2 regions of the Pseudomonas sp. GOM7 genome follow, and region 1 is predicted to be linked to the other one. Evidence: riboswitches for the same ligand, from Rfam matches in the RefSeq annotation. Region 1 holds a riboswitch; the other holds the start of a gene.

The links. A riboswitch is a leader RNA that binds a small molecule or an ion and turns the genes downstream of it on or off. The one in region 1 is predicted to bind cobalamin.
Region 2: another riboswitch for cobalamin. It lies ahead of OU800_RS19965 (energy-coupling factor ABC transporter permease); the one in region 1 lies ahead of cobG (precorrin-3B synthase).

The regions. Positions count from the first base shown of each region.
Region 1 covers NZ_CP113519.1:5,374,176-5,379,587, reverse strand. Annotated here, with positions in the region: gene OU800_RS23900 (precorrin-2 C(20)-methyltransferase) at 1-489, opposite strand, end outside; gene OU800_RS23895 (precorrin-8X methylmutase) at 486-1,112, opposite strand; gene cobG (precorrin-3B synthase) at 1,105-2,418, opposite strand; cobalamin riboswitch at 2,516-2,710, opposite strand; gene cbiE (precorrin-6y C5,15-methyltransferase (decarboxylating) subunit CbiE) at 2,767-3,969, shown strand; gene OU800_RS23880 (cobalt-precorrin-6A reductase) at 3,966-4,694, shown strand; gene OU800_RS23875 ((2Fe-2S) ferredoxin domain-containing protein) at 4,800-5,412, shown strand, end outside.
Region 2 covers NZ_CP113519.1:4,500,286-4,505,697, reverse strand. Annotated here, with positions in the region: gene OU800_RS19980 (TetR/AcrR family transcriptional regulator) at 1-544, shown strand, start outside; gene OU800_RS19975 (acyl-CoA dehydrogenase family protein) at 541-2,190, shown strand; gene OU800_RS19970 (carbonic anhydrase) at 2,424-3,167, opposite strand; cobalamin riboswitch at 3,491-3,694, shown strand; gene OU800_RS19965 (energy-coupling factor ABC transporter permease) at 3,734-4,417, shown strand; gene amn (AMP nucleosidase) at 4,518-5,412, shown strand, end outside.

The sequences.
Region 1 (5,412 bases):
CACGCTCAAGCTCTGGTTGCGGTATACCAGCGGCGTGCCGAGCACCGAGGCGCAGCCGAGCATGGAGCACACGCCCGGTACCACCTCCACCTGGTAGCGGTCGGCCAGGCGGTCGTGCAGGTACATGTAGGAGCCGTAGAAGAACGGATCGCCTTCGCAGATCACCGCCACGTCCTGGCCGGCATCCAGCAACCGGGCGATCTGCTCGGCGCAGGTGTCGTAGAAGTCGGCGATCACATCCTCGTAGGACAGCGGCGGGGCGAGCTTTTCGGTGGTCACCGGGTAGACCAGCGGCAGACGTTGCTGGGCGGCGTCCAGGTGCGCCTCGATGATGCCGAAGGCGTTACCGCCCTGGCCGGCGTTGTGCTTGGCCTTGGCCACGAAATAGGCCACCACTGGCGCGCTTTTGAGCAGGCGCAGGGCCTTGAGGGTAAGCAGCTCAGGGTCGCCGGGGCCGACGCCGAGACCGAGCAGACGGCCAGCCATCATTCCACCTCCGAGGCGAGGGCGTTGACCGCCGCCACCGCCATGGCGCTGCCGCCGCGCCGGCCCCGCACGATCACGTAGGGCACGCCGCGGCTGTCTGCGGCCAGGGCGTCCTTGGATTCCGCCGCGCCGATAAAGCCCACCGGCATGCCGATGATCAGCGCTGGTTTGGGCGCGCCGGCGTCGAGCATCTCCAGCAGGTAGAACAGCGCGGTAGGGGCATTGCCGATCACCACCACGCTGCCTTCCAGGTGTTCGCGCCAGTGCTCCAGGGCTACCGCCGAGCGGGTGTTGCCGACTTCGCGGGCCAGCTCCGGCACGCCAGCGTCATGCAGGGTGCAGATCACCTGGTTGTTCGCCGGCAGGCGCGGGCGGGTGATGCCCTCGGCGACCATGCGCGCATCGCAGAGGATCGGCGCGCCGGCCAGCAGGGCGGCGCGGCCAGCGGCGCCCGCGCCGGGGGAGAAGCGCAGATCCTCCACCACATCCACCATGCCGCAGGCGTGGATCACCCGCACGGCGAGCTTTTCCAGATCGGCGGGGATGCCAGCCAGGTTGGCCTCGGCGCGGATGGTGGCGAAGGAGCGGCGGTAGATTTCCTGGCCGTCGCGGATGTAATCAAGCATCGGGTGTTCCTGCGGGGTGGTGGCGGGCGAGCCAGGCGCCGGCCTCGTCGATGGTCATGGCCGGCGCCAGCAGGCGGCCGAAACCGGGCGCCTCGGGCGTGCGTTGGTAGAGCTGGTAATGGTCGGGCGTGCTGGCCAGCAGGGTGTAGGGCTGCACGCGGGCGCTGGCGCAACTGCGTGGGCAGGCGCTGAGGTGCACCTGTGGGCGGGCGCTGCTTGCGCGTAGCAGCTCGGCCAGGTGCAGAGCGTGGTGCTTGCTGTCGGCTAGGCCGCGTGCGCAGGCGACCGAGCCGGTGCAGGCGACCAGGCCTAGCAGCGGCTCGTCGCCGTGAATCAGCAAGCCCAGATCGCCTAGTGCGGCCAGCAATTCGTCGGAGTTTTCCTCCGTAACATTGCCTAGCAGCACACCCTGCCAGGGCGTCAGGCGCAGTTCGCCATCACCCTGTTGTTCGCTCAGTTGGGCCAGCGCCAGCAGTTGTTCGGCATGCAGCCGCCCCAGTTGCGCGCCAGCGGCGACCATACACAGGCCGCTCTGCGCCTGTGGATAAATACCTGCCGGCGAGCGGCTGATCGTCGCGGCAGGCTGCCAATTGGTCGGTGCTAGCTGCAGGGGAAAATCCAGACGCGTCTGCAGGCGTTGCAACAGCCCGCTGGCCGGGATCTGTGCCAGTAACTGGCGCATGCGTGACTGCTCGGGCGTGGCCAGTTCGAGAAACAGCAGCAGAAGCTGGCGCACCAGCTCGACCGCCTGGCTCGCCTCGAAGCGCGCCAGAGGGTGGTCGACAGGGCAACCGGCCAGACCCAGCAGCAGATGCTGGTCGCCTTCGGCGGCCAGCCATAGGTCGTGCGGGTGTTCGCGCATGGCCAGGGCTTCGCCGCCGTCCAGTTGCAGGGCGAACTTGGGCGACAGGGCATGCAGCGCCGGGGTGTCCTGCAGCAGGTCGAGCAACTGGCCAGCCAGCGGGCGCACGTCCATCCGCATGTGCGGGTCGAGGCCAGCGGCGGGGCTTAGCAGCAGGTTGCGCACATCATCGGCGGCTGCCACCCGCGGGCCGAGCCCGGCACCGAGTAGGGCATCGATCAGCGCGCTTTCCTGGCCGGGCAGCACGCCACGGATCTGCAGGTTGCTGCGATTGGTCAGCTCCAGCACGCCGCTGGCGCACTGCCGTGCCGCCTGGGCAATTGCCCGCGCCTGGGCGCTGCGCAGCACACCGCCGGGCAGCTTGATGCGGCAGATGCCGCCATCCAGCGCGGGGACGATGCGCAGCAGGCCAGGGCAGGCGGAAGGGCGGACGGATGTGGGCAAAGGGTCACCTGTGGCTAACGACGCGGCGACCGAACCAGCGAAATCCACCCACGGGGGGATTCCATGGCATCGGTACACCCCGCCCGATGTTGGCACTCGCGACCAGCGTTCGTCGGCAGGTCTCCTGGCTGACAGGTCTTGGTCCGTCGCGGCCTTCCCGGGAATCCAGTGGCGCGGTTGCGGCAGACTCGCTGTTTACAGTTGCGGGGGCAGCCACGGTTTTACCGTGTTCCCTCTTAGGCCCGCTGCTGAGTCGTATGGACTCAAGGGCACCGACGAAGGCTGTATTATGCCCGCTTTGCCCGGAGCGCGGACAGGCGCTCCGTCGGGCCTGTGCGAGGACATCGGATGAAACCCTGGTTGACCCTGGTGGGCATCGGCGAAGACGGCTATCCCGGCCTCGGCAAGGCCGCGCGCCGTGCCCTGCTGGCAGCCACGCGCATTGTCGGTGCGCCACGGCAACTGGCGCTGCTGCCGCCGTGCATCAGCGGTGCGCGGGAAACCTGGCCCAGCCCCTTCGACCTTGAGCCGCTACTGACGCGGCGTGGTGAGGCGGTTTGCGTGCTGGCCAGTGGCGACCCGATGTTCTACGGCGTCGGCGCCAGTCTGGCGCGTCAGGTGCCGGCCGATGAGCTGTTGGTGCTGCCGGCTCCTTCTTCTGTGTCACTGGCTGTGGCGCGCCTGGGTTGGCCGCTGCAGGAGGTGGAGGTGCTGTCGCTGGTGGGGCGGCCGCTGGCCACGCTTAACGGCAAGCTGTTTCCCGGCGTGCGTCTGCTGGTATTGAGCGCCGATGGCGAGACGCCCGCGCAGGTCGCTGAAGCACTGCGTGCGCGCGGTTTCGGCGCCAGTCGCCTGAGCCTGCTGGAACACCTCGGTGGGCCGGATGAGCGGCGCATCGAGGGCCTGGCCGAAAGCTGGAGCCTGCCGCGCGGCGCCGACCTCAATCTGCTGGCCGTGGAATGCCTGGCCGACGCCGGTGCGCAACTGCTGCCGCCGACCTGCGGCCTGCCGGACGAGGCCTACCGCCACGACGGGCAACTGACCAAGCGTGACGTGCGCGCGGTCACCCTGGCGCGCCTGGCGCCGCTGCCCGGCCAGTTGCTCTGGGACGTCGGCGCCGGTTGTGGCTCCATCGGCATCGAATGGATGCGCGCGCACCCGGCCTGCCGCGCCATCGCCATCGAGGCCAATGAAGGGCGCCAGGCGCATATCCGCCATAACCGCGACACCCTTGGCGTACCCGGGCTGCAACTGGTCGCCGGGCATGCGCCCGAGGCGCTGGTCGGGCTGCCGGCGCCGGATGCCATCTTTATCGGCGGTGGCGTTACCGTGCCCGGCGTGCTGGATGACTGCTGGGCCGCGCTCAAGCCGGGTGGGCGCCTGCTGGCCAATGCCGTGACCCTTCAGAGCGAGGCGGCGCTGGTGGCCTTCCGTGAACGCCAGGGTGGTGAACTGTTGCGCTTGAGCGTGGCGCAGGCGCAGCCTCTGGGCGGCTTCGACACCTGGCGTGCGGCGCTGCCGATCACCCTGCTGATGGTGCGCAAGCCGTGAGTGTGCGCATCCTGTTGCTCGGTGGCACCACCGAGGCGCTGCGCCTGGCGCGTCGGCTGGGGCCGGAGACGGTGTACAGCCTGGCCGGTCTGGGACGCGTGCCGGATGACCTGGCCTGCCGCGTGCGCGTCGGCGGTTTCGGCGGCGCCGAAGGGCTGGCCGCCTTTATCGCCGATGAAGGCATCGAGCTGCTGCTGGATCTGACCCACCCCTACGCCGCACAGATCAGCCATAACGCCGCCCGCGCTGCAGAAGTGGCGGGCGTGCCCTGCTGGGCGCTGCGTCGCCCTGGCTGGCAGCCCGGCGCGGATGACGACTGGCGCGAGGTGGACGGCTGGGGTGAGTTGACCCGCGCGCTGGTGCCGTTCCAACGGCCATTCTTCACCTCCGGGCGCGAGCCGCTGGCGCACTTGCACGAGATCCCCGAACACCAGCACTGGACGGTGCGCTGCCTGCAGACCGAGCCGGCACCACCGCGCGCCGAGATCATCGGTGCGCGCGGGCCGTTCTCCCTGGACGAGGAACGCGCGCTGTTCGCCCGCATCCGCTGCGACGTGCTGGTGAGCAAGAACAGCGGCAGCGCTTCCACCGAACCCAAGCTGCAGGTGGCGCGCGAGCTGGGCTTGCCGGTGCTGCTGCTGCGTCGGCCCGAGTTGCCGGTGGTCACGCGCCAGTTCGCGGAACTGGATTCCCTGTGGGAGGCGCTAGTCGAATTAGCCGCGTAGGGTGGATCGCGCTTTATCGATCCACCGCTTTGGTGGACGTGAAAAGCGACGTCCACCCTACACGCTACACGCGCTGCTAGACTGCCGGCCCTTTTGGAGACCCTCATGAGCCAAGCCCCCTACGCCCGCATCCTGTTCATCGGCCCCGGCCTGGGGCGTGGCGCCACGTCCGAGCGCTTGCAGGCACGCATCGCCGCGCTGCTGGGTGAAGCACATCTGCACGACACGGAGCAGGAGGGTTTCTGGCAGGCCATCATCGATGCGCCACGGCCCGTGCTGGTGGTGGATCTGGAGCCGCGCGCCGATGCCGCTCACCGCGACTGGCTGCGCGAACGCATCGCCGAGCGCGGTGACGGGGCGCAGGTGTTCGTGGTCTGCACGGCCATGGAAGATGCATGGCTCGATGGCCTCAGCGTGCTGCTGGAGCATCGCGAAACGCATCTGCCCTGTAGCGACGTGCCGCCCGTGCCTGAGCACCACGCCTGGTCGCAGATTCCGCCGCATGCGCAGCGCCTGCTGCTGTGCAACGGCCCACGCTGCACGCGCAAGGGCGCGCTGGGCCTGTGGAAAACCCTGCGCCAGCGGCTCAAGGCCGCCGGCAAGCTGGAATGCGCGGGTGGGGTACATATCACCCGCAGCCAGTGCCAGTTCCCCTGCGACCTGGGGCCGACCGCGAGCCTTTATCCACAGGGTGAGTGGTATGGCATCAAGGACGAGG
Region 2 (5,412 bases), 870 kb from region 1:
CGCCGCCCTGACCATGCAGGCCCTGGCCGAGGACGTTGGCATCGCCACCGGCAGCCTGTACCGGCACTTTCGCAGCAAGGGCGAACTGGCTGCCGAGGTCTTTGCCGTGGCCAGTCAGCGTGAGGTGGATGCCCTGGCCGCGGATCTACGCGGGCCAGGGAGTGCCGCTCAGCGCTTGTGCCTGGGCCTGGAAAAATTCGCCGCCCGCGCCTGGCATAGCCGGCGCCTGGCCTTCGCGCTGATCGCCGAGCCGGTGGATACCCAGGTCGACGAGCAACGCCTGCTCTACCGTGAGGCCTACGCCGAACTGTTCATCGACCTGCTCGAGGAAGGTGCGCGCAGCGGCGAGTTTCAGGTCGAGCAGATCGGCCTGGTGGCGGCCTGCCTGGTCGGCGCCATCGCCGAGGCGTTGGTCGGGCCGCTTTCCCCGCCGGCGCGCGCTGCCCGTGAAGCCGGATATCCCACCCTGGAACTGGCCCAGGTCAGCGCCAGCCTTGCCACCTTCTGCCTGCGCGCCGTTGGCGCCAAGGAGACCATGCGATGAAACCCAGCCTGCTCGCCGAAACCCACGAGGTGTTCAACCAGGTGCCTAGCCTGGATGGTGCCAATCTCTATCGCCTCGACCTGCCGCTGCAGGAGTGGGTGCGCCGCTATGGCGGCGCCTGGGCGGACGAGCGCCTTGTTGCCTATGGCGCCCTCGCCGGTGGTTCCCTGATGCAGGCAGGCTTTCTCGCCAACGAAAACAAGCCGCAGTTCAAGAGCCATGATCGCTACGGCAACCGCATCGACCTGGTGGAATTCCACCCGGCCTATCACGAACTGATGCGCACGGCCATCGAGCATGGCCTGCCTTCGCTGCCCTGGATCGACCCGCGTGCTGGCGCCCATGTCGTACGCGCCGGCCTCACCTACATGCACAGCCAGGCCGAGGCGGCCAGTGGCTGCCCGCTGACCATGACCTTCGCCGCCGTGCCGGCCATCCGCCTGCAGCCCAACGTGGCTGAGCAGTGGCTGCCGAAGATCCTGGCCACCGAGTACGACCCGCGTAACCTGCCGATGGAGCAGAAAGCCGGGGTCACCATCGGTATGGCCATGACCGAGAAACAGGGCGGCACCGACGTGCGCGCCAACACCACCCGCGCCTATCCCATCGGCATCGGTGGGCCGGGGCAGGGCTACGAACTGGTCGGGCACAAATGGTTCTGCTCGGCGCCGATGTGCGATGCCTTCCTCACCCTGGCCTACACCGACAAGGGCCTCTCCTGCTTCCTGCTGCCGCGTCACCGCCCGGACGGCACGCGCAACGCCTTCTACATCCAGCGTCTGAAGAACAAGCTGGGCAACTGGGCCAATGCCTCCAGCGAAGTGGAATATCGCGGTGCATTCGCCTGGATGCTCGGCGAGGAAGGGCGTGGCGTACCCACCATCATCGAAATGGTGGCCATGACCCGCTTTGACTGCATGGTTGGCTCCAGTGGCCTGATGCGCCAGGCGTTGACCCAGGCCGCGCACCACTGCGCACACCGCCAGGTGGGCGGCAAGCGGCTGGCCGACCAGCCGCTGATGCAGAACGTGCTCGCTGACCTGGCGCTGGAAAGCGAAGCCGCGCTGGCGCTGTGCATGCGCATGGGCCGCGCGCTCGATCACCTGCATGACGAACAGGAAGACAAGTTCGCCCGCCTGGTCACCGCCGTGGGCAAGTACTGGATCTGCAAGCGCGCGCCGGAAATGATCTATGAAGCCAGCGAATGCATGGGCGGCGCCGGTTACGTCGAGGAAACCATCATGCCGCGCCTGTACCGCGAGGCGCCGGTCAACTCCATCTGGGAAGGCTCGGGTAACGTGCAATGCCTGGACGTGCTGCGTGCGCTGTCCAAGGAGCCCGGCGTGCTCGATGCCTTGTTCGCCGAACTGGGCGACGGTCATGGCGATGCCCGCCTCAAGGCCCATATCCAGCGCCTGAAAGCCGACTTCGCCGACACCGCCGACATCCAGTATCGCGCCCGCCAGCTCACCGAAGACATGGCTGTGGCATTGCAGGCCAAACTGCTGCTGGAGGCCGGCAACAGCGTGGTGAGCGATGCCTTTATCGCCAGCCGCCTGGAAGGCCGTGGCCGTGTCTACGGCACCTTGCCGCGTGGTGTCGATGTCGAGGCGCTGCTGGCGCGTAGCACGCCGCATCTGCTTTGATGCCGGAGCGCTCTTTAACAGGGAAAAGTTGGTAGATTTTTAGCGGCTGATTTTTCCCTTTCGGAACAGTTGATTACGCTAAGTGTGTTCCCCGCGTGAGCGAGGTTGAACCAATCAGGTAATGCTCAACCCGGAGCGTGGAGGCGTGTTTCTCACGCCGAAGTAGCCAGGGGCTCAGGTCAAGTCCGCGATGATGCGATGCACCGGTCATTCAGCCGGTGCATCAGAGCGTTTCAGTCTTCGCTCTCCAGGACGGCTCGCCCATTGAGCGCCTGGATCGGGCGGGCGTTCTTCGCGTACAGGTGCTGGAACTGCGCCAGTTGTTCGTGGGACAGCTCGACTGGCTGTTTAAGTACGCGCCATTGCACGTCTTCACTGCATGGCGGGGTGGTCAGCGAGCCGGCGAAGGCGTAGTAGCCCTGTTGCTGCGGGAGTACGGTTTGTGGCGCGAAGTTGCTTGCCAACTCGACTTTTTCCCCTGCCTTGTCCGGCATGGCCTTGAACACTGAGTCCAGTGCCTGGTTTTTCGCCCCTTCCTTGAACAGCACAGCCACGACCGCCAAATGACCATCGGTAGACTGGTGAACGAAGTGCGCCACCATCGGGAAGCCCTTGCCTGCGATGTGCTCTTCGCTGGGGGTGTGGAAATGAAATTGCACCAGGCGGTAGGGTTTGCCGTCGATCTCGATGCCGCCAGCATTGCTCAGATTCACCTGCACGGTGTGACCATTATTCACCACTTCGGCTGGGCTGGCCTGGTAGTCGAAGGCAATGCGAGGCAGCGATGCGCGGGTTGCATGGCTGATGTCGATCGGCGATTGCGCATGGCCGAGCGCGCAGGTTTCGTAGCCTGGATCCAATTGTGCCCAGTGTTCGGGGCCTTCCTTGCCTTTGTAGCTCCAGTGCGGTTGCTGTTCGGTTGCCATGGCGCCGGTTGTGAACAGAGCTGTTAACGCAACGATCAGGGTCTTCTTCATGTGCGCTCTCGTTACTGGATGAGGGTTCTAAAGGCCCGCGTGGCCCGTAGCCGGTGCGAGTTCGGAAATACTACGCATGGCTTGTAATAAAAAGTTACATCCGCATGGGCGTGGTGTGACGCAGCGCTTATCCGCGGCAGCTTCGGCTGCGTTCAAGACAGTATCCGTTCAGGTGCTAGGCGTTTTGGCAACGGGAGCATCTCGGAGCCTCGCGTAGCTAGCAGGCGTATGGGGGAAAGCTCGGATTGCCGAAGAAGCACATCGCACAGGGCTGAGGTGGGCGGTGCCTTGAACGCGAGTACTGTCTTTTGCCCAAGCTGCGGAGTAAGGTTGCCAGCGATGGTTCCTCCGTGCCCCGGCGCGTGTGGATGAAAAGGGAACAGGGTGCGGCGAATCTCGCCAATGCCCTGGCTGCCCCCGCAACTGTAAACGGCGAACGATGCCCTTCATGCCACTGACTGCGGTCGGGAAGGCGGGCGGAGTACCAAGCCGTGAGCCAGGAGACCTGCCATCGAACCCATCGATCCTCCAACTCGTCGCGCGGTGGGCGCGGCCAAGGAACTTGCATGCATATCGAACCGGGCGTCGTCGAAGGCGCCAAGATCTTCCTCAGTTACGCAACGGCAGTCGGCGCTTTCGGCCTGACGGCCAAACTGGCGCGCGATGCCATTCGCGACAATGGCGGGGCGGCTGCCCTGGCCCTGCGCAGCCTGCTGACCACCGCGTTGGTGTTCTGCTTCTTCGAGGTGTTGCCGCACCATCCCGTGGGCGTTTCCGAGGTGCACCTGATCCTCGGCTCCACCCTGCTGTTGCTGTTCGGTGCGGGTGCCACCGCCATAGGCCTGGCCGCTGGGCTGCTGTTGCAGGGCCTGCTGTTCGCCCCGTTCGATCTGCCGCAGTACGGCATGAATGTCACCACCCTGCTGGTGCCGCTGTGGGCCATCAGCGTGCTGGCCAAGCGCATCGTTGCGCCAGGCACCGCCTATGTCGACCTTTCCTACAAGCAGGCGCTGGCACTGTCGACTGCCTATCAGGGTGGCATCGTCGCCTGGGTCGGCTTCTGGGCCTTCTACGGCCACGGCTTCACCAGCGACAACCTGGCAGCCGTGGGCAGCTTCGGCCTGGCCTATATGAGCGTGATCCTGGTCGAGCCATTGATCGACCTGGGTGTGCTGGCCGGGGCCAAGGCGCTGGCGCGTTTCAGCCAGGGGCCGCTGTTCAACGTGCGTTTGCATCAGGCGGCGGCCTGATGAGGGGGCGCGGCGGCCGAATTCTTCGGTCGCCGCGCTATGTTTTGCCGCGAGGTTGCAGGCAAGATAGGGGCGTTCGTTCAGTCAGGAATACGCCCACGTGAAAGTCTGTTCCGATGATTTCGTCGTTGTTCACACCCCCGAAGAGGCGGTCGACCGCCTGGCCGCGTTGTATGAGGAAGCTACCGGCGCTCTGAGCCAGGCCCTCAAGCGCTATCTCAAGGCGCGCGTGCGCCCGGATGCCGACGAGCACTGCCTGTTCCGTTATCCCGAATTGCGCCTGGCCTACCTGTGTCAGGGCGAGGTGCCGACCACCGTGCGCGCCTATGCCAAGATTCAGGTGCCGGGCATCTACGCCATCACCGTGACCCAGCCGGCGGCCTTCCGCAAATACCTGCTGGAGCAACTGCGCCCGCTGATGAACGACTTCACCCTGCGCGTCGAGGTCGGCCGCAGCCAGCAGAATATCCCCTATCCCTACGTAGTGGAGGGCGGTGACGAGCTGGCCGGCAGTGGCGTGACCGCCGCCGAACTGGCGCGGGTATTCCCCAGCACCGATCTGTCTGCTGCCACCGACGGCACCGCCGATGGCCTGTACGACTGGGAGAACATCGACCCGCTGCCGCTGGCGCTGTTCGACGCGGCACGCACCGACTTCTCGCTCAAGCGCATCCAGCACTACACCGGCAGCGACTGGCGTCATGTGCAGCCGTGGATTCTGCTGACCAACTACCACCGCTACGTCGACCAGTTCATCCGCCATGGCCTGGACATGCTGCAGGGCGACTCGCGTTTCACCCGCATGGTGCTACCGGGCAACGTGGTGGTCGAGCGCGGCATGGCCGAAGGCGAGATGCAGGCGATCATCGAGAACGTGGTCTGGCATCGTTACCAGATGCCGGCCTATCACCTGCAGGCCGCCGACGGCCACGGCATCACCCTGGTCAATATCGGCGTTGGCCCGTCCAACGCCAAGAACATCACCGACCACCTGG